4 regions of the Polaromonas sp. JS666 genome follow, and region 4 is predicted to be linked to each of the others. Evidence: predicted binding sites of a transcription regulator. Region 4 holds the regulator's gene; each other region holds the start of a gene.

Region 1 (7,656 bases), 660 kb from region 4:
CCAGCCACAACTCCAGCGGGTGCACGCCGGCCACGTAGCCCCGATCGGCCAGGGACATCTGCCCGGGCGCAAATTGCTGATAGAGCTTGATCAGCCGGTCGTCGGCCGGGTCGATGGCGGGGGTTCGATGCCGCTTCACGAAGGCGATGAACTGATCCATCGACGCATCGGGTGCAATGGTGCGGAAGATGGCGGCCAGCCGCGATGGGGTCGGTCGCACACCACCCACCAGCAGGTCTTCTGCCTCCTGCGCGGTTTTGCGGCGGTATTTGACCAGGAAGCGACGCATGAAGACCTGCCCCTCCTGGTCGGCAAAACGCGCCAGGTACACAGCGCGGCGCGGATCGTCGACATCCTGCAGCAGCCTGGCCGAGGAACCGGGCGTCAGGAACATGTAGTGATGCACGATGTCACGCATCAGCCGGATGAACACCAGGTTGACCGAGTTGCGCAGGCCATCGCGAACCGACATCACCTTGCCGTTGTCTTCAGGCTTGAAGTTCTCAAAGTAGTGCAGTCCCCCGCCGGTAAAAAAGCCTTCTCCCGTGCTGGCCGAGTACCGACGTTCCAGTGCGGCCTCCAGCATGGGAGCCAGGCGCTTGTCTTTCGCAGTCAGAAAATAATCGACCGCCCAGCGCGTCAGGATGTCCTTCTTGTCAACCTCCAGTGCGCGCAGCTGCGTGCTGTCCAGCATGGCCAGGCGCTGGTGCAGCCTGGCCATGATGTCGAGATAGGTCACCAGCGTGCGCAGCTTGGCGGTAGAGCCCAGGTCGAGCTTGGTGCCTTCGTTGATGTTGAGCGGCTGGTCGAAATTGTCGGTCTGCACCCGCAGGTAATTGACATCGCGTCCCCGCTCGTACAGCGTGAAGCTGTACACCACCTTGGCTGGATCGCCGCGGTCCAGCAACTGCTTGCCCTGGAGTCCGGCCGCCTTGGCGCTGGCCGGGTCGCGCAACTCCCGCAGCACGCGGGTCACCGCCCGCTGCACCGGCGCATCGAGCGTGCTGGCCACGCCGAGATCGAGGCGATCCAGGTCGTACAGACGGCTGCCGCCGAGCAGGCCGGCAAGATGCGTGCGCACCGTGTTAGCCGCCTTCTGCGCGACAAAGGAAGCAACTTCGGCGGGCACCTTGTCGGCGCGCCGGTTCAGGCTCGCCCGAAGCGCCGCATCGCGCAGTGCGGGCGGAATCACGCCGGCACCGCCCAACACGCGCAGATGGCTGTCGGTGAGCTGTTCCAGCTCGGTTTCGCTGGTCTCGAAGTAATGGGAGGGACGACGCTGCGCAATCATCAGGCTGAGCGCCTGCCTGTAAAGCTGGCCCGGCTCACTGAGGTCTCCGCCGTTCTCATCGACGTCTTTCAGCAGGCGATTGACGTCGTCGAATTCACGCCCGTACCAGACCCACAAACCATCGCCCAGGCCATGCACTTCGCCAAAGCCTGCCTTGGCCGACAGCGGCATGGTGTTGATGTAGCTCAGCACGATCTGGCGCCGTGCCGCGCGGGTGTCCTCCCCCTGCTGATAGGCGCGCAGCGAGGCCGACACCATCTGCTGCAGTTTTTCACGGGCCGATGAGGTGCGCCCCTCGGAAGAATGGCGGTATTTTTCGATCTGGGTGGCCAGCGTGCTGCCGCCGGGCGAGCGGCCATTACCGGTGATGGTGGTCAGGGCGTTGTTCAGCACCGCATTGGCCAGCCGGTCCCACTCCACGGCCGGGTTGCGCTTCGGATTATCTGGGTCAAGCAGCTCACGGTTCTCGATGAACAGCAGGCTCTGCACCAGAACGGGCGCAATATCGTCAAAACTTTTGTAAACCCGTTGCGGATAGCGCTCCTGAAACAGGCTGTCGTTGTGGCAATCGAAGATGCTCAGACCGCTCTGCGTCTTTTCAGGGTAGGGGGCAAAGTAACCGGCGTCCACGAGGCGCACCATGCCCTCCGACAAGCGCGCCTGCTGCGTGATCTCGAAGCCCCGTCCCGTCAGCTTGCCCAGAAATGCCGGCAATTCGGTGTAGCCGAGGCGGTCATCATATGGCCCGCTGCGGGGAAATCGGATGGACGGGCTGGGACCCTCGCCGAGGGCGTAACTGGCCTTGCTGGCCAGGTGGGCAAAAAAACGCGCCTGGTAACTGGAGGTGCTCAGTTCCCGGTCCACCACCAGCCCCAGCACGACAAGCGCCATCAGCAGGGAAAACGCCCAAGCGGTCCCAAACCAGCGAAAAAATGACAGCCATTTTTCCGGCACGCGCGTCATCCTGAATCCCTCCGGTGATGGTTCCGTACTGGCAATACCGTGCGACACCTTGCTGAATGAACAAACAGGCTACCCGAATCAGCAATAAATGTACAAAATTGCACGCACTGGCGATACCTACTGTTGCATCATCCCCGCGAAATGGGTTGTTGTATATCACTGGCGGTGCAGGAGAGGCACAGCCCTGCGGCGTCAGCCGGGCGCCGAAGCGCCGGCCGTGCCGATTCGGCACCCAATCTTGCAAAGCCGCACAGGCACAAAAAAAGCCCACCGGCTTGGCACCGGCGGGCTGAACATCCAAAGGAGACTCTCGTTGATCAAGGGACTGCCCTCAGGGCAGTCCCGGCATTCCTATTCCTCTTAGCGGTTGTAGGCCGTTTCACCGTGTGCGGTGATGTCCAGACCTTCGCGCTCGTCTTCTTCGCTCACACGCAGGCCGATCGTCAGGTCAACAATCTTGTAGGCGATGAAGGAAACCACGCCAGACCAGACGATGGTGATCAGCACGGCCTTGGCCTGGATCCACAGTTGCGACACGACCGAGAAATCGGCAGCGGTCACCATGGTGGCCGTCGTCCAGTCGGCCACATAGCCGGGGCCGCCCAGGCTCGGGGAATTGAACACGCCGGTGAGCAAGGCGCCCAGAATACCGCCGATGCCGTGCACGCCGAACACGTCGAGCGAGTCGTCGGCACCCAGCAGTTTCTTCAGGCCATTCACGCCCCAGAGGCAGGCAAAGCCAGCCGCCAGACCGATCACCAGACCACCACCGATACCCACATTGCCGGCTGCTGGCGTGATCGCCACCAGACCCGCAACCGCACCGGATGCAGCACCCAGCATCGAAGCCTTGCCACGCATCAGCGATTCACCGACACACCAGGCCAGCACAGCGGCGGCGGTGGCACCGAGGGTGTTGATGAATGCCAGGGCGGCAAAACCATTGGCTTCCAGCGCCGAGCCGGCGTTGAAACCAAACCAGCCGACCCACAGCAAGGCGGATCCGACCATGGTCAGCGTGAGGCTGTGAGGCGCCATCGATTCCTTGCCGTAGCCGATACGCTTGCCAATCACAAAGGCACCCACCAGGCCGGCGACAGCCGCGTTGATGTGCACGACGGTACCGCCGGCAAAGTCCAGCGCGCCCATTTGCCAGATGTATCCGGCCTTGCCGGTCATCGCGTCAACCACTTCCTTGCCCGTGTAGGCATCAGGCCCCATCCAGAACCACACCATGTGCGCAATCGGCGCGTAGCTGAAGGTGAACCAGATGGCCATGAAGAGCAGCACGGCCGAGAACTTGATGCGTTCGGCAAAGGCGCCAACGATCAGGGTGCAGGTGATGCCGGCGAACGTTGCCTGGAAGGCGGCAAACACGATTTCAGGAATCACGACGCCCTTGCTGAAGGTCGCGGCGTTGGCGAAAGTGCCGGCCGCGTTGTCCCAGACTCCTTTCATGAACAGCCGGTCAAAGCCGCCAAAGAATGCGTTGCCCTCCGTGAATGCCAGGCTGTAGCCATAGATGAACCACAGCACCACAATCATGGAGAACGTCACCATGACCTGCATCAGGACCGATAGCATGTTCTTGCTGCGGACCAGGCCGCCATAGAACAGGGCCAGACCCGGCACGGTCATCATGATCACCAGCAGGGTGGAAACCATCATCCAGGCGGTGTCTCCCTTGTTGGGGACGGGGGCCGGAGCTGCTGCGGCGGAAGCCGCGGGCGCTGCAGCTGCGGCCGCCGGGGCTGCTGCGGCGGCCGGTGCCGCTGGTGCAGCTGCCTCAGCCGGCTTGGCTTCGGCGGCGGACGCGGCAGGCGCTGCAGCGGGCGCCTGCGCCATGACGGCTGCGCCAGTTCCCAGCAGACTCAATCCCAATACAAGGGAAGCAAGAAATTTTTTCATGTCGATGTTCTCTTTTTTCTAGGGTTGAACCGCGCGTCAGAGCGCTTCCTTGCCGGTTTCACCGGTGCGGATGCGCACAACCTGCTCGAGGTTATAGACAAAGACCTTGCCGTCGCCGATCTTGCCGGTGCGGGCAGCACCCTCAACCGCCTCAATCACGCGATCCACCAGATCGTCAGACACTGCCGCTTCAATTTTGACCTTGGGCAGAAAGTCGACCACATACTCTGCACCGCGGTACAGTTCAGTGTGGCCTTTTTGACGGCCGAAGCCTTTGACTTCAGTCACCGTGATGCCTTGCACGCCAATGCCGGAGAGTGCTTCACGCACCTCATCCAGCTTGAACGGTTTGATGATGGCCGTTACGAGTTTCATTTCAGGTTCCTCCAGGATGAATAGGGAAGCGGCCCATGCAGAGCGCCGCTTCTGCCGCTTTACAGGGTTTTGGTCAGCGTCACAACCAGGGTGCCCTTGTTGATGGACTTGCCGCTGGTGTCAACTGACGCGGGATACAGATAGCTGTTTTTCTTGTTGCCACCGACCACAGCACCGGCAAGGGCAAGACCGCTACCCAGGTCGTAGCTGGCGCCAACGCTGTAGTCCATGTAGTCAGGCAGGCCGGCGGAGTTCGCGGCGCTCTTCAGGTCGGTGAAGCCGAGGGAGGCCTTGAAGGTCACCTTGGGCATCACTTCCTGGGCGAACGCCAGGTTCAGGTAGCCGGTACCACGGCCTTCACCCACCAGGTATTCCTTGCCGAGGCCAAAGTAACCTTTGGAGACGGTGTGGAAGTACTTGGCGCTGACCGGACCGTAAGCGGCTCCGAGGTAGACCTCGGTCGTGTTGGCGCCGCTGGCGCCCGGGTAGTAGTAAGTCAGGGCACCGACATCCAGATCGACAGCGCCGGCCTTGAACTTGTAACCGCCGTACACGTCGATCTCGATCTTGCTGTCATCGCCGGAAGGCAGGTATTTGGTCCAGTTGATGGTGGAGTTCCAGTTACCCACGTAAAAACCGTTGCTGAACGCATAATCGACACCGCCTTGCAGGGCTGGCTTGAAACTCCGGGTCTTGGAGTAATCCTGGTCCTGTCCGCGGAACTTGTAGTTGCTGGTCAGGGAGATGTTGAACGACAACGGAGATGGCTCTGCGGCAGGGGCAGGCGTCTGGGCAAAGACTGCGCCGGACACAAGCAGAGATGCGGCAAGTGCGGCCTGGACGGGGATGAGTTTCATGAAAAGCTCCGAAGGTTGTTGAAGTTGGCCTGATTATTCGTAGCACGTTACGTGCCAAACCCCCGCTAATACTGTGGGTACACGTCTACCATCTCGCGCACTGTCGCGTTACATCAAGAACAAGAAACATGAATATTGCACCAAGTTGGCGCAAATATGCGCACAACTTTGAAGCATTTAAGAGGGAGTTGCAAAAATGAGCTTGTCTTTAGTGCACAGCCGTGCCCTGCTGGGACTGGAAGCACGTCCGGTGTGCGTCGAAGTGCACCTGGCAAACGGCTTGCCCAGCTTCACCCTGGTGGGGCTGGCAGAAACCGAGGTGAAGGAAGCACGCGAGCGGGTGCGCTCGGCCATTCAGAACACCGGGCTGGAGTTTCCGGCCAACAAGAGGATCACGGTGAATCTGGCACCTGCGGACCTGCCCAAGGACTCCGGCCGCTTCGATTTGCCGATTGCCCTGGGCATTCTGGCCGCCAGCGGCCAGCTGGACGCCCGCAAGCTGGCGGGCTACGAGTTCGCGGGGGAATTGTCTTTGGGCGGCGACCTGCGGCCTGTAAGAGGCGCACTGGCCATGAGCCTGGCATTGGCGCACCTCGCAAACGATGGCGCCATGCCCCGCGACAAGCCCGGCATGCCGGCCAGGCAACCCAAATTGGTGCTGCCCGAAGGCAGTGCCCAGGAGGCAGCGCTGGTTCCCGACGCCGAAATTTACCGGGCGCACCATTTGCTGGACGTGGTCAGGCAATTTCTGCCGGGCGACACGCCGCCAGAGGTGCTGGACGGCTGGACCCGGATCGCGCCCATCCCGCGCCGGGAGCAGGCAGATTACCCGGATCTCGCCGACGTCAAGGGCCAGGCCGCTGCCCGGCGGGCGCTCGAAATCGCGGCAGCCGGCGGGCACAGCGTGCTGATGATGGGTGCACCAGGCTCCGGCAAGTCCATGCTGGCACAGCGCTTTGCCGGCCTGCTGCCCGCCATGACGACCGAGGAGGCGCTGGAAAGCGCCGCGGTCGCCTCGCTGGGTGGCCGCTTCGCGCTGGAAAACTGGGCCGTGCGGCCCACCTGCGCACCCCACCACACAGCCAGCGCCGTGGCCTTGGTGGGCGGCGGCTCGCCGCCCCGGCCGGGCGAGATCTCGCTGGCCCACCGGGGCGTCCTGTTTCTCGACGAGCTGCCCGAGTTCCCGCGCGCCGCGCTGGAAGCGCTGCGCGAGCCGCTGGAGTCCGGCACCATCACGATTTCCCGGGCGGCGCAGCGCGCCGAATTTCCGGCGCGCTTTCAGCTGGTCGCCGCCATGAACCCCTGCCCCTGCGGCTACCTGGGCTCCAGCCTGCGCGCCTGCCGCTGCTCGCCCGACCAGGTGTCGCGTTACCAGGGCAAACTCAGCGGCCCCCTGCTGGACCGGATTGACCTGCATGTAGAGGTCGGTGCGCTGGCCGCCGATGAGTTGGTGAACACGCCGCCCGGCGAGGCCAGTGCGTCCATCCGGGGCCGGGTAGTCCAGGCCCGCGAGCGCGCCATCGCCCGGCAGGGCAGCACCAACCAGGCCCTGGAAGGCCAGGCGATTGATGCGCAATGCCAGCTCGATGACGCAGCGGCGAAATTTCTGAACACCGCGGCCACGCGGCTGGGCTGGTCAGGCCGCAGCATTCACCGGTGCCTGAAGGTGGCAAGAACGATTGCGGACCTGGCGGGTGCGGCCACGGTGCAGGTCACGCATGTAGCCGAGGCGGTGCAGTACCGCCGTGCACTCAAGGCCGCTCACTGAACCTGGCGCGCCGGGCGCGGCCGGGTCTGCGCGCGCAACGCCAGCAGACGACTGGCCGGGTGGCGCCGGGGCGTCATTCACCAGTGCCAGGACCCGCAGCCTCCGCTGAGGCTGCAGGTGCATGATGGCTCCGCCCCCGGAGTGCCGTGGCAAACGACGCACCGGGCTTTCCCGTCCAACCCGTTGCAACAAGGCGCTCGCTGCGCGCTGCTTCCAGGACGGCCGGCAGGTCCGCTTCCAGCAGGTGGAGGGGGCTTCGGCCGTTCAACCAGACGCAAGGCTGGACAAACCAGACGGCAAGCGCCCAGCCGTCAAACACGCCCTCCAGTTCGGCGCGCACCATCCGGGGCGCCTGCCTGATCGACAGGTCGCGAAAGTCAAACTGAAACATCGGAACCCAGAAGTTGCCCTGCCATTCAAAACCAAAAATATTGCCCGAGATGATCAGCTTTGCCAGGCTCACAGCATCTCCGCGCTGGCGCTTCTCCAGCCAG
Region 2 (7,656 bases), 2.3 Mb from region 4:
TCCGGCGCGGCCGCCATGCGCTCCTCGGCCACCTCCTCGCGCTGGCTTTCTTCCACCGCACGGCGTATGAGTTCCACCGCTTTTGGGAGGTCGAAGGGCTTGGGCAGGTATTCGAAAGCGCCGCCCTGAAAAGCAGAAACAGCGCTGTCAAGGTCGGAGAACGCCGTCATGATGATGACCGGCAGGCCGGGAAGCTTTTGCTTGACCTTCTCCAGCAGATCCAGCCCCGACCCGCCGGGCATGCGAATGTCGCTCACCAGGACTTGCGGGCCCTCTTCCTCTGTCGCGTTTTCCAGCGCCAGGAGGACCTCACGGGGGTTGGTGAAACTGCGCGTAGGAAGATCCTCACGAAGCAGGGCCTTCTCCAGAACAAACCGGATGGACTGGTCATCGTCAACGATCCAAATCGGTTTCATGTTGTGCAGTCCTTGTTGTACATTCGGTGCCATTCGCGTCATCGCGCTTTATTTGTCAAGCCATGTAGGAAGGACACACCTCAAGGCAACGGTATCAGCAGCTTGAAGTCTGTCCGGCCCGGCACGCTGTCGCACTCAATCAAACCGTGGTGTTGCTGAACAAAGGTTTGCGCCAATGTCAGCCCCAGCCCCGAACCGCCCTCGCGCCCTGATACCAGCGGATAGAAGATGCGGTCTTTGATGGAGTCCGGCACGCCCGGTCCATTGTCAATGACATGCAATTCCAGTGCCAAGCGATAGCGCTGCTTGCCGAAAGTTACCTGCCGGGCGATTCGGGTCCTGAAAGTGATCTGCGCATCGCCCGCCGCAATGCGCTCTGCGAGCGCCTGAGCCGCGTTGTGGGCGATATTGAGGACCGCCTGAATGAGCTGCTCGCGGTCACCGCGGAAACCGGGAATCGAAATGTCATAGTCCCGTGTGACGCGCAGCCCCTTGGGAAATTCGGCAAGGATGAGCGAGCGCACCCGCTCACAGACTTCGTGAATATTCACATCCCCCACCAGATGCGGCCGCCGGTGCGGAGCGAGCAGGCGGTCTACCAGCGTTTGCAGGCGATCGGCCTCATGAATGATGACCTGCGTGTACTCGGTCAACTCCTTGTCGATTTCCATCTGCAGCAACTGCGCCGCACCGCGAATGCCACCCAGCGGATTCTTGATTTCATGGGCCAGGTTGCGGATCAGTTCTTTGTTGGCCTGGGCCTGGTCAATCAGGCGTTCCTCCCGGTCCTGCTTGGCCTGCTGCTCCAGCGGCAACAACTCCACAATCGCCTCGCCCGGCGTATCGGTTTGCGCCACCACCACGTGGACCGGCATGGGCTCGTGGTTCAGGCGCCTGAGCCACGCGTCATAACGCAGGGCCGCAAACTCATTGCTGCCGGCGCCCTCGAGCGCATTTTGCAGAATCAGCGGCTCGGTAAAGCACTCGGGGAGCTGCGAGCCTTCGATGGTCCGGCGTGAGGTGCCCAGCGCATCTTCCAGCGCCGCATTGGCAAATACCACGACGCCATTGGTACGCACAACGGCCACGAGCGTGGCCAGCAGGTCAAACGATTGAAAGCGCGGGGGCGCCGGGGTGGCGGATAAAACGGGGGGTAAATGTGGCTTGTTCAAGCCGTCCATTTTGGCCCATAAGCGGTGGAGGTAAACGCTTAATTTGCGGCCGGGAGACGCGAAATCTCGCGCTTGATGCCGGCAATATCGCTCTGGTTGCGGGCGATGCTTTCCTTGAGTTCAGCCACGCGGTCTAGGTAGCGTTGGTAGTTGCGTCCTTCAATACCCTGCTTTTCAGGCTCGCCGTTGTTGTACTCTTTTTGCTGCTCGGCCAATCGGGCCTCGGCCTTTTTCAGCTCGGACTCCAGAATGGCGCGCGAGTCGCTGTCACGTGCACGCTGCTCCGGGCTGCCATCGGTTCGCGGACCGCCAGAAGCCGCCGCCGCAGCGACACGCACAGGCGCCTTGGCCACGGGGTTGCCCTGGACCACGGTGACATTGCCACCCGACAGCAGCTTGCAATTCCGGTTCTGGGCATCCTTGGCGTTGTTGATGTACTCTGGCACGCCGCCGTTGGCGGCAACACAACGGTAAACCTGCTGGGCCCATGCGGAATTCCCCGCACCGGCCAACAGCAAGGATAAAAGGGACAGCGATAAAGTGTTTTTCATTCGGAACTCCAGATGCCCGTATAGGCAAAGGACGGTCTATCAGTATGCGGCAAAGCTGCAAAAACACAAAGTCAGCATCCTTATTACCCACCAGCCATAAAAAAGGACGGCAATTGCCGTCCTTTTTTGGCCACAAACCGTAAGCAACGGTAAGTGGCGCGAGCCTGCAGCCCCGATTACAGGGAGTAATACATCTCGAATTCGATGGGGTGCGTCGCCATGCGCAGGCGCGTCACTTCACCCATCTTCAATTCGATGTAGGCGTCCAGCATGCTGTCGGTGAACACGCCGCCCTTGGTCAGGAAGCCGCGGTCTGCGTTGAGGCAGTCCAGCGCCTGGTCCAGGCTGTGGCACACGGTTGGCACTTTTGCATCTTCCTCGGGCGGCAGATGGTAGAGGTCCTTGGTAGCGGCTTCGCCCGGGTGGATCTTGTTCTCGACGCCGTCGAGGCCGGCCATCATCAGTGCGGAGAAGCACAGGTAAGGGTTGGCCAGTGGATCGGGGAAGCGCGCCTCAATGCGGCGGCCCTTGGGGTTCGCCACATACGGAATGCGGATCGAAGCCGAGCGGTTCTTGGCCGAATAGGCCAGCTTGACCGGTGCCTCATAGCCGGGAACCAGGCGCTTGTAGCTGTTGGTGCCGGGGTTGGTGATCGCATTCAGGGCACGGGCGTGCTTGATGATGCCGCCGATGTAGTACAGGGCGAAATCAGACAGGCCCGCATAGCCGTCGCCGGCAAACAGATTTTTGCCGTCTTTCCAGATGGACTGGTGAACGTGCATGCCGGAGCCGTTGTCGCCTACGATGGGCTTGGGCATGAAGGTCGCGGTTTTGCCGTAGGCATTGGCCACGTTCTGCACCACATACTTCAGGATCTGGGTCCAGTCGGCGCGCTGCACCAGCGTGCTGAAACGGGTGCCGATTTCATTCTGGCCGGCGCCAGCCACTTCGTGGTGGAACACTTCGACCGGAATGCCCAGCGATTCGAGGATCAGGGCCATCTCGGCGCGCATGTCCTGCGTGCTGTCAACCGGCGGCACGGGGAAGTAGCCGCCCTTGACGGTTGGACGGTGGCCACGGTTGCCGCCTTCGAGCTTGGAGCCAGAGTTCCAGGGTGCTTCGTATTCTTCGATTTTGAAGAAGGTGCCCGACATGTCGGTGTTCCAGCGCACGTCGTCAAAGATGAAGAACTCTGGCTCCGGACCGAAATAGGCGGTATCGCCCAGGCCGGAAGCCTTGAGGTAGGACTCTGCACGCTTGGCGATGGAGCGGGGGTCGCGGTCATAAGACTTGCCGTCGCTCGGCTCCAGCACATCGCAGCTCATGAACAGCGTTGTTTCTTCGAAGAACGGGTCAATGTTCGCGGTGTTGGGATCAGGCATCAGCTGCATGTCGGAGGCTTCAATGCCCTTCCAGCCGGCAATCGATGAACCGTCAAACGCGTGGCCCGAGGTGAACTTATCTTCGTCAAAGTGGGAGACAGGCACCGTCACGTGCTGCTCTTTACCCCGGGTGTCGGTAAAACGGAAGTCAACAAACTTGACTTCGTTTTCCTTGACCATTTTCATGACGTCTGCGACGGTCTTTGCCATCAAAATCTCCTGTTGCTTGGATGGTTGTTAAAAAATTGTCTTCGGATGGTGAATGCACTTTTTGTGCCACAGCGGATGGCTGATCGGTTTTCGCCAAACCCCTGATTGTGCCGTTATCTGGCCCAGATTCCGGCCTTGCGGCGCCAGAATCTCAAAAAGAGGCCGCCCGCACATGCACCAATACGGGTCATTACGGCAATGCACCAATTTAGCGCAAATTCTCATCGCACCAATTCGGGGCCTAATTTGAGATCGAATTTCTGCAGGCCCGTCAACAAGGCGGGGTAGGCCAGGCTCACCGCCTCCGGCGCCCCCTTCACGCCCAGCTCGATGTGGCGACCGTAATCGGGATGATCCACGCTGGGAAGACTGAACACTTTCACGCCCTCATGCGCCGCTTCAATTGCGAGCATGAGGGGGGTCAGCGTGGCCTCCATGGAACCAAACACGATCACCGACTTTTCGATATAGGCGGATTTCTGGTGCAGATGGGGGTAGCGCTGATCCAGCACCCATTCCATCATGGGCCAGGCCATCACGGGAAAGCCCGGAACAAAGTGCACCGAGCCCTCACCGGCCTGGCAACTAAAGCCTGGGATCTTGTTGTAGGGGTTGGGGATGATCTGGGCGCCCACGGGGAACACGCCCATGTTCAGGCGGTGGATGTTGTCCTCGCGGTCGGGCTCATACGGCAGCCCCTGCTCTTTCGCCACATCCTGCATGCGCTCCATGATCAGCCTTTTGGCTTCGGGATGAAGGGCCAGCGCCACGCCCAGGGCTTTGGCCGCACACTGTCGGGTGTGATCGTCCGGCGTGGCGCCAATGCCCCCGCAGGAAAACACCACGTCGCCAGAGCTACGCGCTGCCGCAAAGGCGCGCGCCAGGGTGGCGGTGATGCGGTCAGGATCGTCGCCCACGTAGTCGGCGTAGCCGAGTTGCAGGCCGCGAGCACCCAGCAGCTCGATGGTTTTGGGCAGGTGCTTATCGGCACGTTTGCCCGAGAGAATTTCATCGCCAACAATGACGAGTCCAAAGTTTGTAGCCATAAGGGTAGTGGTGAAGTTGCCGCTGGACGATCATCAAGGCTGGGTATGGGGATTGCCGCCCAGCGAGCCGAAGCTGGGCGCCGGCCCCTCGGAAGCAGTCGGCGCCAATTCGTTCGCGATTGATTTAATAGCCTCCTGCGCAAACGGATCGGGGGCCAGTGCATTGTTTTTCTTGCGCAGCTGTTCCAGGGCGGCGAGCGTGTAGTGGGCAAACCAAAGCGACGAAAAGGCAAACACCAGCGTGTATAGCCAGATGGCCACGGGCACGAGGATAGGCGCCATCGCCACGAACATCGCACCCGAGGCCCAGATCAGGCTGGGCGCGGCGCCCAGGTAGCCACTGAGGACACCGATGCCCAGCAGCGTGGCACGATGCTCGCGGAAAATCTGGCGCCGCTCCTCACCGCTTGCATGATCCACCATGGCGTCATACGACATGACACGGTAGGTGAGCCAGCCCCAGATCAGTGGCGGCAGGATCAGGATCAGCGGCGGAATCAGCCACAGGGGAATCGACAATACCAGTGCAATCACGGCCAGCAGGGTGGAGCCCAGCGACCAGAACACGCTGGCCAGCAGGGAGCCGCCCCGCTTGCGCTCCAGTTGCGGGAAGCGCCGTTCAGCCACCAGGGCCACCATGGCGGGCGTCATGAACATCGCCACAAACAGCAGCGAGGCAATCACAATGACGGGAATGGCCAGGAACAGCAGCAGCACAGGCGCCAGCACCACGCGAAGGTCGCTCAGCCCCAGCCCTTCCAGCCAGCGGACCATGGTGTCCACCAGCTCATAGCTTTCAAGGTTGCTGCGCACCGCCGCCAGCGCGCCTTCCCAGAAGAAATAACCCAGGCCGAGCGAGATGACGGCCATGATCACCAGGGGCAGTACCGACAGGGCGATGACCCGGGGATGCAGGCAGTACATGGCGGCCCGCCAGAAGGAATCCAAAAGCTTGCTCATGGAGCTAGGATATCAGCCCCCACGGTCGCTCACTGCGTGTAGCTCCCTGCCCCCCGAGGGGGCCGCCCGCCTGTGGCCCGGCAAAGCCGGTTCCACGGCTCATGCTTGGTTGAAGAGTTCAGGGATCACAACCCGGTAGGGGCCGCGGGACTGGCTTCGCCAGACCGCAGGCGCCGCCCCCTTGAGGGGGGAACAGGCTACACGCAGTGAGCCTGGACGGGGGTGGGTTTTCAGGCTTTGCCGAACAAGCGCTTGAGGCCAATCCATTGCTGCGACCAGAAGCCTTTGCCGTAATCACGGTTGGCTTCGACCTGGTCACGGATACCGGTGGGGTCATAACGCTGCTCGAAGTTAGCTGTGCCAAACAGCACATCCCACCAGGGCAGCAGCACGCCAAAGTTATGTCCACCCAAGACAGTTTTTTCCGCCTTCACGGTTTCATGCCCGATACCGATGCTGTGATGCAAGCGGTGAAAACGCGGGCTGACCCACAGCCGCTCGCCGACGCGCCCAAACCACATCCGCACATTGGCGTGCTGAAAACTTTCACTGAGCTGGGTAAAGGCCACGATAGCAATGAACTGGCCCGGGGGCACGCCAATGAGCTGAGCCGCCAGCACAACGATGGAGTCCACCAGGACATCGTCGAGCAGGTGGTTGCGGTTGTCGCTCCACATGGTCATTTGCCGCTGGGCATGGTGCAGCGAATGCAGGCGCCACCACCACTCGATCTGGTGCTGGCCGCGATGCGTCCAGTAGGCAACAAAGTCAAACACCACCAGGTAGATCAGCAGGCTGACCACCGCATGGTCCGTCACGCCGGGCCACACCTGGTCCAGGTGAAACGTGCCGTATCCGGCTGTGCGCAGCGCGCCAAAGGCCTCGTCAAACCAGGGCTCCAGCGTGAAAAACAGCGCAATGCGAAAGAGGCCCAGCCGGTGTATGAGGGTGTAGAGAATATCGGTACGGATGGTGGCCCGATCGAGTACCGGCTCGACCGGCCGCCAGCGTTGCAAGGGGCCAATCACGGCCAGAAAAATGATGATCTGGATCACCCCCACCATGAACCAGGCGGTTGCTTCATAGCCGTCTTCCAGCAGGTTGCCCATGCCCAGCGCAAACATGGCTGGTTGCACGGCGGCCTCGAACAGCCACTGCTGCACCACGGAAAAAAAATTGCCCAACCAGTCCATGTCGCTTATTTGGCAAGCTTGGCCGGCGTGCGGCTGACCTGCGCCTCAATCCAGGCCTTGTACTGGGGGTGTTCCCGCAGGGTTTGAAAGCAAAATCCCCGCGACTTCAGGCCGATGATGAGCGGCTCCAGCACAGCCGGCGCCCAGGGATCCTTGCGCGACCAGATGCCCAGGTGCGCCAGCAAAATATCGCCGGGCTGGATGTCGCGCAGCGCCTTTTTCAGCAGCATGTCGTTGGGAAATCTTTCACTCGAAAGCTCGTCCCCCAAAAACCCGGCGGGCGACCAGCCCACATGCTGATAGCCGCAGGCCCGGGCTGCCGCGAGCAACTGGGGCGAGGTTTTGCCGCCAGGCGCCCTGAATAGCGGCAACGGTTTCTTGCCGGTGATCGCCTGCAGGCGCGCACTGGCGCGACCCACCTCTTCGCAGTACTGCCGGGTCGTCCAGGTGAGATCCCGGCCCTCCGAAGGACCGGCCGAGGGGCGCATCCTGAATTGCGGCTCAACACCCGGCCCGCCCGCCACATCCGCGCGCCAGTAGGTGTGGTCCCAGGTATGCGAGGCAAATTCATGGCCCTCGGCGGCGCGCGCCTTCCACCAATCGGCCCAATGCGCACCCAGGCTGCCATCACCAGTCTGGGTCCGCTCGTTGGCAGCGAAAAACGTGGCTTTCACCTGGTGCTTGCGAAGGATGTCGGCCATCAGGGGCGCGACCTCCATGTGGCCG
Region 3 (7,656 bases), 1.0 Mb from region 4:
ACGATCATCGCGCCGGAAGGCGGGATGATGGGCCCGAGGTTGGCTGCCGCCGCGACGATGGCGGTGGCGAAACCCTTGTCGTAGATTTTCGTCAGCGAGGGGACCAGCATCGACGACAGCGCGCTCGCATCCGACACGGCAGCACCGGACACGGTAGCCAGGCCCGCGCCCGACAGCATGGTGACATGCGCCATGCCGCCGCGCACCCGGCCGACCATGGTGTTGGCCAGCGCGATGAGCCGCTCAACGATGCCGGCCTTGATCATCAGCTCGCCGGCCAGCATAAAGAAGGGGATGGACATCAGCGGAAAGGAGTTGACGGCGTGCATCATGCGCTGCGGCACCATCGAAAAATCCACCCCGCTGTACCAGAGGGCGCCGAGCGCGGCCACGCCCATCGCAAAGGCGATCGGCAGCCCGAGCAGGGCCAGCAGCATGAAGGCAATGACGACGGCGAGACTCATTCGGCACTCCCCAGCGCCTGCACAGGCGCACCCGCGATGACGATGCGCACCAGGTGCAGCGCGCTCAGCAGCGCGCCCAGGCCCACCGGCACAATGAACCAGCCGACACTCCAGTCCACCGTCGCCATCAGTTCATCCCATTGCTCGCGCGCCACACGGAAGGCCGCCCAGGCAATCGCAAACATCATGGCGGCGCACAGGGCCGCGCCGGCCCGCTTGAGCGCGCCGCGCCAGCGGGCTGGCAACTTGTCGACCATGATGTCGATGCCAATATGCGCGCCCTGGCGCACCCCCAGCGGGATCGCCAGAAAGATGGACCAGACGAAAGCCAGGCGTCCGATCTCGTCGGCCCAGTCGATCGAGCGATTCAAGCCATAGCGCAGCGCAACCTGCGCCGACACGACGCTCACCATCACCGCTACCGTGGCGAGCAGCACGCCGGTGATGAGCCGGTTCAGCCCGTCGAGTGCGCGCCCGGCCCAGCCTGCGGGCACGACCGGTTCAAGCGCGATTGTTTCCGTTGTCATAGCGGTCTCCTTGCGTGCCGGCCGGGTCAGCGCCTGGCGGCTTCGGCCAGCACTTGGTTCACCAGGTCAGCGCCGGCACGCTTCTTCACGTCCTCGATGACGGGGGCGGTCGCGCGGCGCATTTCCTCCAGCGCGGCAGGCGTGATTTCGGTGTAGGTCATCTTGCCCTTCAGTTCGGCCAGGCGCTTGGCCTCGTCCTCGGCGGCCAGCTTGCGCTGAAAGGCAATGGTGGCGGTCATCGCTTCGCGTATGGCCTTCTGGTATTCGGGCTTGAGCTGCTCGAAGGCTTTTTTGCTCGCGACCACGGCAATGAGGTCAAAGAAATGCCCGCTGTTGGACAGCTGTTTTTGCACCTCGCTGTAACGCGCGGCCGAGATCACGGTGTACGGGTTCTCCTGCGCATCCACCACACGCTGCTCGAGTGCCGAGTACAGCTCCTTGACGTCCATCGCCACCGGGTTGGCGCCGAGCGCCCGGAACGTGGCCAGGTGGGTCTCGTTGGGCTGCAGGCGGATCTTCAGGCCCTTGAGGTCGGCCATGCTTTTGATCGGCCCCCGGCTGTTGGTGACGTTGCGCATGCCCAGCTCCATCCAGCCGAGCGAGATGAAGCCCTTGTCGCCCAGCTTCCTGTCGATGGCATCGCCGACCGGACCGTCAATCACCCGAAACGCGCTTTGCCGGTTTGCGAACACGAAGGGCAGGCTGACCGCCTCGAGTTCAGGCGCGATGCGCGACAGGAAGGCGGCGCCGACCCAGGTCAGCGCCAGTGTGCCGGAGCGCACGGCGTCGACGTTCTCCTTGGCGCCGCCCAGTTGCATGGCGGGAAACACATCGACCTGCAGCTGGTTGTTGGTCAGGCGTGCAACCTCTTTTTTGAACACCTGTTCGACCGCCACGCTGCTCGGGTGCTCCGAGGCAAAGTTGCCGGCAATCTGCAGCTTCTGCTGTGCCGCGACGGGCAGCATGGCAGAGGCCAGCGTCAGGGCCGCAGCGGCGGCCAGGCGGGTGATCAGGGGCAGTCGGGAGGGCTGGTTCATGATGATCTTTCGTGAGTGGAGGAAGGACAAAATAGGTGGAGAGAATCAGCTTGCCCGGTCGAGCAGCCGGGCGATGGCGGGCGGCAGGCCGCGATTTGGTTTGACGGGCGGGGGCGCGAAACTGCCGCGCTGGGCGGTGCCCGGTTGCAGTGCGGCCAGGGTTTCGGCGTGGCGGACCGCGCTGGAAACGCCATCGACCACGGGCACCGGCAGCTGGCCCTTGAGCGCTCGTGCCAGCCCCGCCAGCGGCGCGCCGGCCAGCACAATGACATCGGCCCCATCCTCATCGACCGCGCGTTCGGCCAGCGCCTTCAGCGCGTGAGCGTGCTCGCCCTGCACCTGGCCTATGCTGGCCAGCGGCCGGTCCAGCGCCCGGATGCTGGCCAGCCGGGAGCCCAGGCCATAGGACTGCACCACCTCGCGGTACCACGCCTGGATGCGCTGCGAGATGGCGATGATGGAGATGCGGTTGCCGAGCAGGCAGGCACTGGCCAACGCGGCTTCGGTCAGCCCGGTCACCGGCACCGGCAGGGCTTCACGCAAGCCCGTCAGCCCCGGGTCGCCGAAGGCCGCGACCACCACAGCGTCGTAGTGGGCGTGATGCTCGGCCGCGAGCTGGGCTGCGGCGTAGGCGCCGATCAGCGCCTCGAAGCGCGTTTCTATATAGGCCACGCCGAAGGGCGCGGTCAGCACCTTGATCTCGGTGCCTGCCGAAGCGCTGCGTTGCGCTTCGCTGCGGATCAGCTCCGACACGCTCTCCGAGATATTCGGGTTGATCAGCAGCAGCTTCATGCCGGCCTCCCGACGTGGCGCGACGGCATCAGCGAGGGCGCGCCACAGGCCAGGAACTGGCCGCGACCGGCCCGGCCATGGAAGTCCCGGCCGTCCCACACCACCTCGCCGCGCGACAGCGTGAGCCCGGGCCAGGCTTTCAGGGTCATGCCTTCATAGGGCGTGTGGTCCACCGCATGATGCAGCTGCGTGTTGCGCAGCACGAACTCGCGTTCATCCCAGATCACCAGGTCGGCATCGGCGCCAATGGCGATCGTGCCTTTGCGGGGATGCAGGCCATAAGCCTTGGCCGGGTTGGTGGCAGTCAGTTCAACGAATTTTTGCAGCGTGATACGCCCGCCGAGCACGCCTTCGGAATAGAGCAGCGCCATGCGCGTCTCTATGCCGGCCAGGCCGTTGGGGATGTGGCGGAAACTCACTTCCTCGCCACCGGGCTTGCGGCCCTCGGTGCCCTCGTAGTTGAACGGCGCATGGTCGGACGAGAACAGGGTGAACAGGCCATCGTTGAGGCCATTCCAGATCACCTCCTGGTTGGCCTTGTCGCGCGGCGGGGGGCTGCAGACACAGCGCGCGCCGCGGTAGCTGTCGTCCATCCCCAGATCCTCGGCGGTCAGGAACAGGTACTGCGGGCAGGTTTCGGCAAACACCTTGAGGCCCTGGGCACGCGCCCAGCGGATCTGCTCAACCGCTTCACGGCCCGACACATGCACGATCAAAATCGGCACATCCACCAGTTCCGACAGCGCGATCGCCCGGTGTGTCGCTTCCCGCTCGACGAGCATGGGCCGCGCATGCGCATGAAAGCGCGGCGCGGTACGCCCGGCGGCTTCGAGCCGCTTCGTCAGCCATTCGATGCAATCGGCATTCTCCGCGTGCACCATGGCCATGGCGCCATGCTGGCGCGCCACGTCCAGCACGTCGAGAATCTGGCCATCGTCAAGCTTCAGGTCGTCGTAGGTCATGTAGATCTTGAACGAGGTGTAGCCTTCGGCGATCAGCGCCGGCAGCTCCACGTTCAGGACTTCCGGTGTCGGGTCGCTGACGATCAGGTGGAAGGCGTAATCGACATGCGCGCGCCCATCGGCACGCTGGTGGTAGTCAGCCACGGCGGCCCGCAGTGATTGGCCTTTTTCCTGCGCCGCGAACGGAATCACGGTGGTGGTCCCGCCGCAGGCCGCGGCACGCGTGCCGGTGTCAAAGTTGTCGGCCATGCGCACCGGCGGCGCCATCGGCTGGTCCAGATGGCAATGCGCGTCCACGCCTCCGGGGGTCACGATGCGGCCAGCCGCGTCGATTTCCTTCTCACCCCGGTCCAGGCCCACGCCCAATTGCGATATCCGTCCGTCGAGTACCCCGATATCGGCCTTGAAGGTGTCGCTGGCCGTGGCAACACATGCATTCCGGATCACCAGGTCAAACGGCGCGCGGCTCATGCCGCAACCTCGGGCGCACCAAGGCGGTGAATAAATGTCATCTTTAGTGCAAACATAATTGTCGACATGTTTTGCATTAAGTTGTTTTGGTGCATCGTCATTTTTGAATCAGGATTAAGGTTGTCTCTGCAAATTCCGGGCCGGCTCATTGGAACCTCTCAGCACATGTGCGTAATATCCGCCATAATTCATTTGCAGACAGTAGTGTTAACACTAATGTCGACAGTATTGCGATAAAGTTCATAATCATTCGCAGTGGACGCGCCAATGCCCTATCCTTTGCCAGCAACCCTCTAACCGGAGACAGCCATGACCCAGCCAGTGCGCCTCGGCGTATTGACCCCCTCTTCCAATACCGCCCTGGAGCCGCTGACCAGCGCCATTGCGGTTGAAATTCCAGGTGTTAGCGCACACTTCTCACGCTTCAGGGTGACCGAAATCTCACTGGACGCACAGGCGCTGGGCCAGTTTGACGACAGCAAAATCCTGGCGGCGGCCGAGCTGCTGGCCGACGCAAAGGTCGATGTGATTGGCTGGAGCGGCACATCCTCGGGCTGGTTGGGCTTCGATGCCGACCACCGCCTGTGTGAGCGCATCCGTGAGCGCACGGGCATCCCCGCCACCACGGCTGTGCTGGCGCTCAATGAACTGCTGGCCTTGCAGGGCGTGCGCAAGCTGGCGCTGGTGACGCCCTACACCGCGGATGTGCAGCAGCGCATCATGGCCAATTACCGCGCGCTCGGCATCGAAGTGGTGGCGGAGCGCCATCTGGGGATCCGCGTCAACCATGACTTCGCCGGGGTCGAGCCGTCGAGGCTGCTGGCGCTGATGCGCGAGGTTGCGGCGGAGGGCCCGCAGGCCATCACCACCTTCTGCACCAACCTGCGCGCCGCACCGATGGCGCAGCAGGTAGAAGAAGAACTGGGCATCCCGCTGCTGGACACCGTGAGCACCACCGTCTGGGGCATGCTGCGCGCTGCCGGCGTTCCATCAGCCAACATCACCGGGTGGGGGAGGCTTTTCCAATGCTCGTGACACCTTCGGGTGAAGATGCACTCGATAGAATGCAGTCACCCTCCTCCACCAATCAGACCGACATGACCAGCACGCGCCAGTCCACGAGCCGCCTCGACCGGGAAAACACGATCGATGCGATCTATGAAAGGATCTATGTCGCCATTCTGGAACACCGCCTGCACCCCGGCACCAAGCTGGGCGAGGAAAGGCTGGCCGACATCTTTGGTACCAGCCGGGCGCGCATCCGCGAGGTGCTGGCCCGCCTGGCGCACGAGCAGATCGTCGAGCTCTACCCACAGCGCGGAGCCTACCTGGCCAAGCCCTCCATCGAGCAGGCGCGGGACGTGTTCGAGGCGCGCCGGCTGATCGAGCCCGCCGTGCTCAAGCGCCTGATCGACACCCTCACCCCGGAGAAAATTGCCCGCCTGCGGCAACACCAGGAACTGGAGCTCGATGCCCGCCGGCGCGAAGACAAGCGCACCGTGATCCGGTTGTCCGGCGAATTCCACACGTTGACAGCGGAGCTTGCGGGCAATTCGGCACTGGCCAGAAGCATGCGCGAACTCTGCATGCTCACCTGCCTCATCATCTTCCTGTACGACGCGCCCACGGCCAGCAGTTGCCGTGCCGACGAGCACACGGTGATCGTCGACGCGATCGCCAAGCGCGACCGGGTACGCGCCGAAAAACTCATGCTGGATCACCTGCACCACATCGAGCACAGCCTCAAGCTCGACAGCACCGCCGGGGAAGCGGATCTCGAGGCGATTTTCGGCAGCTGACCCGGCGTACCCCCGCGCCCACGCTGCCCGCAGCGCTCCGCCCACCCACGCGGCAGGGGTCGGCCCTGCTGCCATCTCTCGCCCGGACTCCGATTCCGCGCGCATTCATTGAGCGAGGGGTGCCCCGCCCTTATCTGGTTCGGCTATTTTTGTATTATGCATACAAAAGTTCAGACTACTTCAGCCAACAAGCCCATTCTCTTATAGCTTCAAGGCTCGTACAGTCTCAATAAATTGTATGCAATTTATTGAAGGAGAACCCTGATGAACCTGAATTTCCATCCCGCCGGACGCCATTTCCTGCAAATCCCCGGACCCAGCCCGGTGCCGGATCGCCTGCTGCGCGCCATGAGCTACCCCACCATCGACCACCGCGGACCCGAATTCGGCGCCCTCGGGCGCAAGGTGCTCTCCGGCATCAAGGACATCTTCAAGACGCGCCACCCCGTGGTCATCTATCCCGCCTCCGGCACCGGCGCGTGGGAGGCTGCACTGGTGAATACGCTGAGCCCGGGAGATGCCGTTCTCATGTTCGAGACCGGCCACTTCGCCAGTCTCTGGAACAAGATGGCGCTGCGGCTGGGCCTGAAGCCGGAATTCATCGGCCTGCCGGGCACCGAGGGCTGGCGAAACGGCGTGCAGGCCGACATGATCGAGCAACGGCTTCGCAACGACGCGCAGCATCAAATCAAGGCTGTTTGCGTGGTCCACAACGAGACCTCCACCGGCGTCACCTCCAACATCGCGGCCGTGCGCCGCGCCATCGATGCGGCCAAGCATCCCGCCCTGCTGCTGGTCGACACCATTTCTGGCCTGGCCTCAGCCGACTACCGCCATGACGAATGGGGTGTCGATGTCACCATCAGCGGCTCGCAAAAGGGTCTGATGCTGCCGCCGGGCATCAGCTTTAACGCGCTGTCGCCCAAAGCCGTTGCCGCCAGCCGCGATGCCCTGCTGCCCAAGTCCTTCTGGGCCTGGGACGAGATTGTTGAAATGAATCAGACGGGCTACTGGCCCTACACGCCGAATACCAACCTGCTGTATGCCCTGAGCGAGGCGCTGGACATGATTTCGGCCGAGGGACTGCCCCAGGTTTTTGCCCGCCACGAACGCCTGGGCAAGGCCTGCCGCAATGCCGTAGAGGCCTGGGGGCTGGAAATCCAGTGCGCCGATCCGGCGGTCTACTCCCCGGTGCTGACGGGCGTGATGATGCCCGAGGGTGTGGATGCCGACCGGGTACGGCAAATCGTTTACCAGCACTTCAACATGTCGCTGGGCGCGGGGCTCGGCAAGGTGAAGGGCCGCATGTTCCGCATCGGCCATCTCGGCGAATGCAATGACCTCACCCTGCTGGCCGCGCTTGCGGGCTGTGAGATGGGCCTGAAACTCGCAGGCGTGCGTCTGCGCGAGAGCGGCACCTCGGCGGCCATGGAGTTTCTGGCAGCCTCGGCGCAGCCCACAGCGACACTGGGCTAGCTCCGCAGAAAAACGTGCATCTCGGCCGCAATCTCTTCAACGTGCGTCTCCAGCGCGAAATGGCTGGCGTCGAGGAGCTTGACAACGGCGTTGGGGTTGTCGCGCTTGAAAGCATGGGCGCCGGCAGG
Region 4 (7,656 bases):
CGACGCTCTTCCCGCGGGTGTAGCGCACCGGCCAGCGCATGGCATGTCTGCAGGGCTGCCCCTGGAGGAGGCCATGGAAACCATGGCGCGCTCCTCTCGCTGCCCCCGCTTCTGTCCGGCCAAAGGGGCGGCGCTTGTCACACAGGGAAAAGGGTGAGTGCCGCGCCCCTAAAATCTCCCCATGCTTCAAATCAAACAAGACTTGCTGGACGCGCTGGGCCAGGCCCTCAAAACCATGGCGCCTGACAGTGGCGTGGCGGCCGTGTTCGAGTCGCCCAAGGTGGCGGCGCACGGTGATTTCGCCTCCACCGCGGCCATGCAGCTGGCCAAACCGCTCAAGCTCAACCCCCGCCAGGTGGCGGAAAACCTGCGCGGGCTGCTGCTCCAGGCGCCCGCGTTTGCGCGCTGGGTGGACGCGATTGAAATCGCCGGCCCGGGTTTTCTCAATATCCGGCTCAAGCCCGAAGCCAAGCAGCAGGTGGTGCGGGAAGTGCTGCAGGGTGCAGACCAGTACGGCATGCAATTGGCCGACAGCCCGCACCGCATGGTTGTGGAGTTCGTCTCGGCCAACCCGACCGGGCCGCTGCACGTGGGCCATGGCCGCCAGGCGGCGCTGGGCGACGCGATCTGCAACCTGTTTGACACGCAGGGCTGGGATGTGTGGCGCGAGTTTTATTACAACGACGCCGGCGTGCAGATCCAGACCCTGGCCACCAGCACGCAGGCGCGCGCCAAAGGCCTCAAACCGGGCGATGCCGGCTGGCCCGAGCCTGCCTACAACGGTGACTACATTGCCGACATTGCCAATGATTTTCTGGCCAAAAAGACCGTCAAATCCGACGACCGGGAGTTCACCGCCAGCGGTGACGTCGAAGACATCGATGCCATCCGCCAGTTTGCCGTGGCCTATTTGCGCCATGAGCAGGACCTGGACCTGCGGGCCTTCTCGGTCCGGTTTGACAACTACTACCTCGAGTCCAGCCTGTACAGCTCGGGCCGGGTCGACAGCGCGGTGCAAAAACTCAAGGACGCCGGCAAAACCTACGAGCAGGACGGCGCGCTGTGGCTCAAGTCGACCGATTACGGCGACGACAAAGACCGCGTGATGAAAAAGGGCGACGGCAGCTACACCTATTTTGTGCCTGACGTGGCCTACCACCTGGCCAAATGGGAGCGCGGTTTCAGCAAGGCCATCAACATCCAGGGCATGGACCACCACGGCACGATTGCCCGCGTGCGCGCCGGGCTGCAGGCCGCCAGCGCCGGCATTCCGCAGGGCTACCCCGACTACGTGCTGCACACCATGGTGCGCGTCGTGCGCCATGGCGAAGAGGTCAAGATCTCCAAGCGCGCCGGCAGCTACGTCACGCTGCGCGACCTGATCGAGTGGACCAGCGCGGATGCCGTGCGCTTCTTCCTGCTCAGCCGCAAGCCCGACACCGAGTACGTGTTTGACATTGACCTGGCACTGGCCAAAAACAATGAAAACCCGGTGTACTACGTGCAATACGCCCATGCCCGCATCTGCTCGATTCTCGGCACCTGGGCTGCCCAGGGCGGTGATGCGAGCCAGCTGAAAAGCGTGGATCTGTCAGCGCTGGACGGCCCGCAGGCCCAGGCACTCATGCTGCTGCTGGCCAAGTACCCCGACATGCTCAGCAATGCCGCCGCCGGGCTGGCGCCGCACGACGTGGCCTTTTACCTGCGCGAGCTGGCCGCCTGCTACCACAGCTATTACGACGCCGAACGGATTCTGGTGGACGACGAAGCCATCAAGCTGGCGCGCCTGGCGCTGGTCGCCGCGACGGCGCAGGTGTTGCACAATGGCCTCAAGGTGCTGGGCGTCAGTGCGCCCCACAAAATGTAGGCAACCATGAAGCACACGCAGCGGGATTCAGAGCTGGATTCAGAGACAGGCAAGAAAATTGGGCAAGGCATGAGAAAACAACGAGGCGGAACCCTGCTGGGTTTGGTTATTGGCGCGCTGATCGGATTGGGCGCCGCGCTGGCCGTGGCGGTCTATATCACCAAGGTGCCGGTGCCTTTCATGAACAAGAGCCAGTCGCGCAATCCCGACAGCGACGCCGCGGAAGCCAAAAAGAACCGGGACTGGAATCCGAATGCCCCGCTGGCCGGGAAAACGCCCGTGAAGCCGCTCCCTGCCGCGTCCGGCGACGTGGGCAATATGCCCGCCCCGGCCACTGCGACCGCGCCCAGGGCGGGTCCGTCGGCCCCCGCCAGGCCCGCTGTGTCGGCGGATCCCCTGGGCGATCTGGCCAAGGCCCGGGCGGATGCCGCGCCCGCCGTTTCGGGGGTGGATCCCTTCAGTTACTTTGTCCAGGCTGGCGCCTTCCGCACGCCGGAAGACGCCGAGCAGCAGCGCGCCAAGCTCATGCTGCTGGGCGTGCAGGCCAAGGTAAGTGAGCGCGAGCAGTCGGGCCGCACGGTGTACCGCGTGCGCGTCGGCCCGTTTGACAAAAAGGACGACGCCGACAAGGTCAAGGAGCGGCTGGACAGCAATTCGATAGAAACAGCCCTCGTCAGGGTGCAGCGCTAGCCCGGGTGAACTTTTACGGGCGGCGGTGTACCAACCCCTGCACGACATCGCCGGCCGGTGGCCATCGCATGGAAAGACCGGCTGCCTTGCAACCCCCAGACATATCAGGAGAAAAATTGATGCAACGACGTGAGTTTTCGCTTTCAGCCGCTACCGTGGCAGCCGCCGCCACCTGGGGGGGCGTTGCGCTGCCCACGGCGGCGCAGGCCCAGGCCCGCGCCTTCAAGGAGGGATCGGATTATTTGACGCTGGGCAAGCCCGCCCCCACCGACGTGCCTGCCGGCCAGGTCGAAGTGGTGGAATTCTTCTGGTACAGCTGCCCGCATTGCAATGCGTTCGAGCCAGCGCTGGAGGCCTGGATCCAGAAAGCCCCCAAAGACGTGACCGTGCGGCGCGTGCCGGTGGCTTTCCGTCCCGACTTCGAGCCGCAGCAGCGTCTTTTTTATGTGCTCGAAGGCATGGGCAAGCTCAATGACCTGCACAAAAAGGTGTTCAACGCAATCCATGTGGAGCGTCAGGCGCTGAACACCGGGGATCAGGTCGCGGCCTGGGCGGAAAAGCAGGGCCTGAACAAGGCCAGGTTTGTCGAGATGTACAACTCGTTTTCCGTCAGTACCAAGGCCCGCAAGGCCACCCAGTTGCAGGATACCTATGCGGTGGACGGCGTGCCGGCCCTGGGCATCGGCGGGCGTTTCTACACGTCTGGCCAGCTGGCCCAGAACATGGACCGCGCGCTCCAGGTCACCGACTACCTGATCGGACAATCGCGCAAGGCCAAGTGACCCCCCGGCAAGGGTGAGGCCAGGCGCCGGCGCCCGCCACCAGCCGAAAAACCCGCCCAGCCGTGGCGGGTTTTTTTATGGGCCCATTTGCCGGCGCCGGCAATCCCGGGGCTGGCATGGCTACAATCACTCCAAACCCTTAGCAGCAAGATTCGTGCCTTTATGAAACACCCCTTTTTTTCCTTGATCGTGCTGGCCGCACTGGCGGTCGGGGCCGTGTTTCCCGTCGCTGCCGAGCGGGCTGACCGCGACAAGCCGATGAACGCGGAGGCCGATGCCCTGCGTTATGACGACCTGAAACAGACCAGCGTGTTCACCGGCAATGTGGTGATCACCAAGGGCACCACCATTGTCCGGGGCGAGCGGGTGGATGTCAGCCAGGATCCCCAGGGCTACCAGCAGGCCCTGGCCGTGGCGGCACCGGGCAAGCTGGCCTTTTACCGGAAAAAGCGCGACGGGGTGGACGAGTACATCGAAGGCGAGGGCGAGCGGATCGAATACGACAGCCGTGCCGATACCGTCAAATTCATCAAGCAGGCCGTGGTGCGCCGCTACAACGGCGCGACCCTGGTCGACGAAACGACCGGCTCCCTGATTGTTTACGACAACAACACCGATGTGTTCACGGTCGACGGAGGCGCACAAAACCGCACCGCCGTCAACCCCACCGGGCGGATTCGCGCCATGCTGTCGCCGCGCGGTGCCGCCTCGGCACCGCAGCCGGCCGCCGCGCCCGCGCCCGCGCCCAGTCTGCGTCCCAGCACCACGCTGGGGCAATGACGAAACTCCCAACATGGACAGAATGGACAATCCAACCGCGAATGTGGTGACTGACGCGCCGGCAACCCACACCCAGCCGCCCAGCCGTCTGGTGGCCCAGGGGCTGCAGAAATCCTATGGCAGCCGCAAGGTGGTCCAGGACGTCTCGCTGTCCGTGCAAAAAGGCGAGGTGGTGGGCCTGCTGGGCCCCAACGGCGCGGGCAAAACCACGTCGTTCTACATGATCGTGGGCCTGGTGCGTGCCGATGCGGGCGAAATCTCCATCGACGGCCAGTCGGTGGAGCACATGCCGATCCACCTGCGCGCCCGCCTCGGCCTGAGCTACCTGCCGCAGGAAGCATCGATTTTCCGCAAGCTCACCGTGGAAGAAAATGTGCGCGCCGTGCTGGAACTGCAGCGGGACGCCACCGGCAAGCCGCTGCGCCGCGCAGACCTTGAAGCGCGTCTCGATGCGCTGCTGCAGGACCTGCGGGTCGATCATTTGCGCGACTCGCCGGCGCCGGCGCTGTCAGGGGGCGAGCGCCGCCGCGTCGAGATCGCGCGAGCCCTGGCGACCCAGCCGCGCTTCATCCTGCTCGACGAGCCCTTTGCCGGCATCGACCCGATCGCCGTGATCGAAATCCAGCGCATCATCGGTTTCCTGAAGTCGCGCGGCATTGGCGTGCTGATCACCGACCACAATGTGCGCGAAACGCTGGGCATTTGCGACCATGCCTACATCATCAGTGACGGCCATGTGCTGGCTGCCGGCGCCCCCTCCGAGATTGTGAACAACGCCGATGTGCGCCGCGTTTATCTCGGTGAACATTTCAGGATGTAATGGCTCCCCCCCGTTGTTTGCTCACTTCGTGTAGCACCCTCCCCCCTCAAGGGGGCTGCGCCTGCGGCCCGGCAGAGCCGGTTCCGCGGCCCATGCTTGAAAAATCCACCCCGCCCAGCTTTTGTGGATACCTGGAGGGGTTGTGAAGCAAGGGCTTTCTCTCCGCGTCTCGCAGCATCTCGCGCTCACGCCGCAGCTGCAGCAGTCGATTCGCCTGCTGCAGCTGTCCACGCTTGAGCTGAGCCAGGAAGTCGAGCAGATGCTCGATGAAAATCCGTTTCTGGAGGTGTCTGAAGAAGCCGCCCCGCGCGAGGAATTTGGCCTGGAACAGACCGACACGCCGGTCAGCCAGGACAGCCGGGAGTTCGAATTTGCTGCAGATTCAGTAGCTGTCAATGGCGATGAATCGAGGGCTGCAGGCCAAAATGATGCCGACATTGGCCCCGAGGTCAGTTCCGAGGCCAAGCTGGAGGAAAGCTGGGAGGGCGACGGCTCGGTGGAGTCCTCGCCTGACGACAGCGAATGGGGCGGCGACGCGCCGGCCCGCAAGAGCAATGCGGACGACAGCGAGGCCGAGGCTTCCGACCTGGCCCGCAGCCATGAGTCGCTGCAGGACCATTTGCATCGCCAGTCGCTCGGCCTGCGCCTGTCGGAGGAAGACCAGGCGGCACTGCATTTCCTGATCGAGTCGCTCAATGACGACGGCTACCTTGAAGACAGTCTCGCGTCACTGGCCGCTGGCCTGGCGGGCGACGACCTTGAGCAGGCCGAAGAGCTGGAACAGCACTTTGCCATGGCCCTGAAGCTGCTGCAGCACATGGAGCCGGCCGGTGTCGGCGCCCGCAACCTGGCCGAGTGCCTCGGCCTGCAACTGCTCGACTGCAAGGACTGCGACGAGACCCGCGCAGCGATCGCCATGTGCAAGCAGCCCATGGAGCTGCTGGCCAAGCGGGACGTCAAGCGCCTGTCCTACCTGTGCGGGTTTCCGGACAGCGTGATCAGGGGCGCCATCGCCGTGATCGGCCGGCTGGATCCCAAGCCCGGGCGGCGGTTTGTCAACGTCGAGCGCAACCTCATCGTGCCCGACGTGATCGTCGTCAAGTCGGGCCGCGGCTTCAAGGTCTCCCTCAACAGCGAGGTCATGCCCCGCCTGCGCGTGCACGACATCTATGCCAATGCGCTGAAGCAGCACAAGGGCCAGAACGGGCAGGCCTTGCAGCAGCGCTTGCAGGAAGCGCGCTGGTTCATCAAGAACATCCAGCAGCGCTTTGACACCATCCTGCGCGTGAGCAGCGCGATTGTGGAGCGGCAAAAGAATTTCTTCACCCACGGCGAGCTGGCCATGCGTCCGCTGGTGCTGCGCGAAATTGCCGACGAACTGGGCCTGCACGAGTCCACCATCTCGCGCGTCACCACGGCCAAGTACATGAGCACGCCGTTCGGCACCTTCGAGCTCAAGTACTTTTTCGGCTCCGCGCTGGGCACCGAGACTGGTGGTAACGCATCCAGCACCGCGGTGCGCGCACTGATCAAGCAGTTTGTCTCGTCCGAGAGCCTGAAAAAACCGCTCAGCGACAACCAGATTTCCGAAATGCTCAAGGAGCAGGGCATTGAATGCGCGCGCCGCACCGTGGCCAAGTACCGCGAAGCTTTGCGCATCGCGCCTGCCAACCTGCGCAAATCGCTTTGAAAGTAGCCCCCACGGTCGCCCACTGCGTGTGGCTCCCTGCCCCCCGAGGGGGCCGCTGCGCCTGCGGCCCGGCAAAGCCGGTTCCGCGGCCCCTGCTTGAAAAAGAACCGTCACCCAGCCAGCCGTGAGTCTTCATTCATGAACCAACTTCAACTCTTTTTACCTTGTGCCGCCGGCGTCGAGGCCCTGCTGGCCAGCGAGGTCAAACGCATCACCGGCATCGACGGCAAGGCCTGGCGCGCCGGCGTGCAGCTGCAGGGCTCGTGGCGCGATGCCCTGCAGCTCAACCTGCACAGCCGCCTGGCCCAGCGCGTGCTGATCGAGCTGCAGCACAACCAGTACCGCAGCGAGCAGGACCTCTACAACGCGGCAGCCAGCGTCGCCTGGGAAATCTGGTTCACGCCCAAGCAGACCTTCAAGGTCGAGATCACCGCGCAGCACAGCCCACTGACCAGCCTGAACTTTGCGGCGCTCAAGATCAAGGACGCCATTGCCGACCGCTTCCGTGCCAAGTTTGATGTGCGGCCCGATGTGGACACGCGCTGGCCCGACGTGCGCGTGTATGCGCACCTGACGACGGACACGGTGACCATCTATATCGACACCTCGGGCGAGCCGCTCTTCAAGCGCGGCTGGCGCGAAGACAAGGGCGATGCGCCCCTGAAGGAAACACTGGCCGCCGCCATGATTGCCGCCAGTGGCTGGGACCAGCAGTGCAAGGAGGGCGTGCCGCTGTACGACCCGTGCTGCGGCTCCGGCACCATCGTGATCGAGGCGGCGCAGATTGCCTGCAACATCGCGCCCGGCATCAACCGCCGCTTCGCCTTCCAGAAGTATTTGCCCTTCCAGGCCCACGTGTGGGAGGGGCTGCTCGACCAGGCCGAGGCCGCCATCACGGAGCCGACGGCACCGGTGTTTGGCAGCGATGTGTCGTTCCGTATGGTGGATTTTGCCGAGCGCAATGCCGAGCGCGCGGGCGTGGCCAACGCCGTGCAACTGCGCGGCGGCGATGCGCTGCAGCGCATGC

The links. The regulator sigma-54, encoded in region 4, starts transcription at its own class of promoters, with help from an activator protein. The targets are predictions, from matches to a motif close to TGGCANGNAANCTGCTTT.
Region 1: a site for sigma-54 is predicted at 5,434-5,451, ahead of BPRO_RS00910 (TorF family putative porin). Genes of this name have one in related genera too.
Region 2: a site for sigma-54 is predicted at 3,783-3,800, ahead of glnA (type I glutamate--ammonia ligase). Genes of this name have one in related genera too.
Region 3: a site for sigma-54 is predicted at 4,379-4,396, ahead of hydA (dihydropyrimidinase). Genes of this name have one in related genera too.

Annotation. Positions count from the first base shown of each region.
Region 1 covers NC_007948.1:195,619-203,274, reverse strand. Annotated here, with positions in the region: gene BPRO_RS00925 (transglycosylase domain-containing protein) at 1-2,254, opposite strand, end outside; gene BPRO_RS00920 (ammonium transporter) at 2,615-4,162, opposite strand; gene glnK (P-II family nitrogen regulator) at 4,199-4,537, opposite strand; gene BPRO_RS00910 (TorF family putative porin) at 4,597-5,394, opposite strand; gene BPRO_RS00905 (YifB family Mg chelatase-like AAA ATPase) at 5,591-7,162, shown strand; gene BPRO_RS00900 (hypothetical protein) at 7,236-7,656, opposite strand, start outside.
Region 2 covers NC_007948.1:1,866,372-1,874,027, reverse strand. Annotated here, with positions in the region: gene ntrC (nitrogen regulation protein NR(I)) at 1-416, opposite strand, end outside; gene glnL (nitrogen regulation protein NR(II)) at 497-1,597, opposite strand; gene BPRO_RS09005 (hypothetical protein) at 1,627-2,139, opposite strand; gene glnA (type I glutamate--ammonia ligase) at 2,316-3,731, opposite strand; gene BPRO_RS08990 (competence/damage-inducible protein A) at 3,953-4,777, opposite strand; gene BPRO_RS08985 (EI24 domain-containing protein) at 4,811-5,737, opposite strand; gene BPRO_RS08980 (sterol desaturase family protein) at 5,968-6,930, opposite strand; gene BPRO_RS08975 (polysaccharide deacetylase family protein) at 6,936-7,656, opposite strand, start outside.
Region 3 covers NC_007948.1:546,579-554,234, reverse strand. Annotated here, with positions in the region: gene BPRO_RS02720 (TRAP transporter large permease) at 1-464, opposite strand, end outside; gene BPRO_RS02715 (TRAP transporter small permease) at 461-991, opposite strand; gene BPRO_RS02710 (TRAP transporter substrate-binding protein) at 1,018-2,028, opposite strand; gene BPRO_RS02705 (aspartate/glutamate racemase family protein) at 2,074-2,820, opposite strand; gene hydA (dihydropyrimidinase) at 2,817-4,253, opposite strand; gene BPRO_RS02695 (maleate cis-trans isomerase family protein) at 4,563-5,288, shown strand; gene BPRO_RS02690 (GntR family transcriptional regulator) at 5,351-6,052, shown strand; gene BPRO_RS02685 (pyridoxal-phosphate-dependent aminotransferase family protein) at 6,314-7,528, shown strand; gene BPRO_RS02680 (alpha/beta fold hydrolase) at 7,525-7,656, opposite strand, start outside.
Region 4 covers NC_007948.1:4,738,294-4,745,949, reverse strand. Annotated here, with positions in the region: gene BPRO_RS22465 (HTH-type transcriptional regulator ArgP) at 1-23, shown strand, start outside; gene argS (arginine--tRNA ligase) at 182-1,867, shown strand; gene BPRO_RS22455 (SPOR domain-containing protein) at 1,937-2,557, shown strand; gene BPRO_RS22450 (thiol:disulfide interchange protein DsbA/DsbL) at 2,677-3,339, shown strand; gene lptA (lipopolysaccharide transport periplasmic protein LptA) at 3,502-4,119, shown strand; gene lptB (LPS export ABC transporter ATP-binding protein) at 4,142-4,939, shown strand; gene BPRO_RS22435 (RNA polymerase factor sigma-54) at 5,082-6,629, shown strand; gene BPRO_RS22430 (THUMP domain-containing class I SAM-dependent RNA methyltransferase) at 6,768-7,656, shown strand, end outside.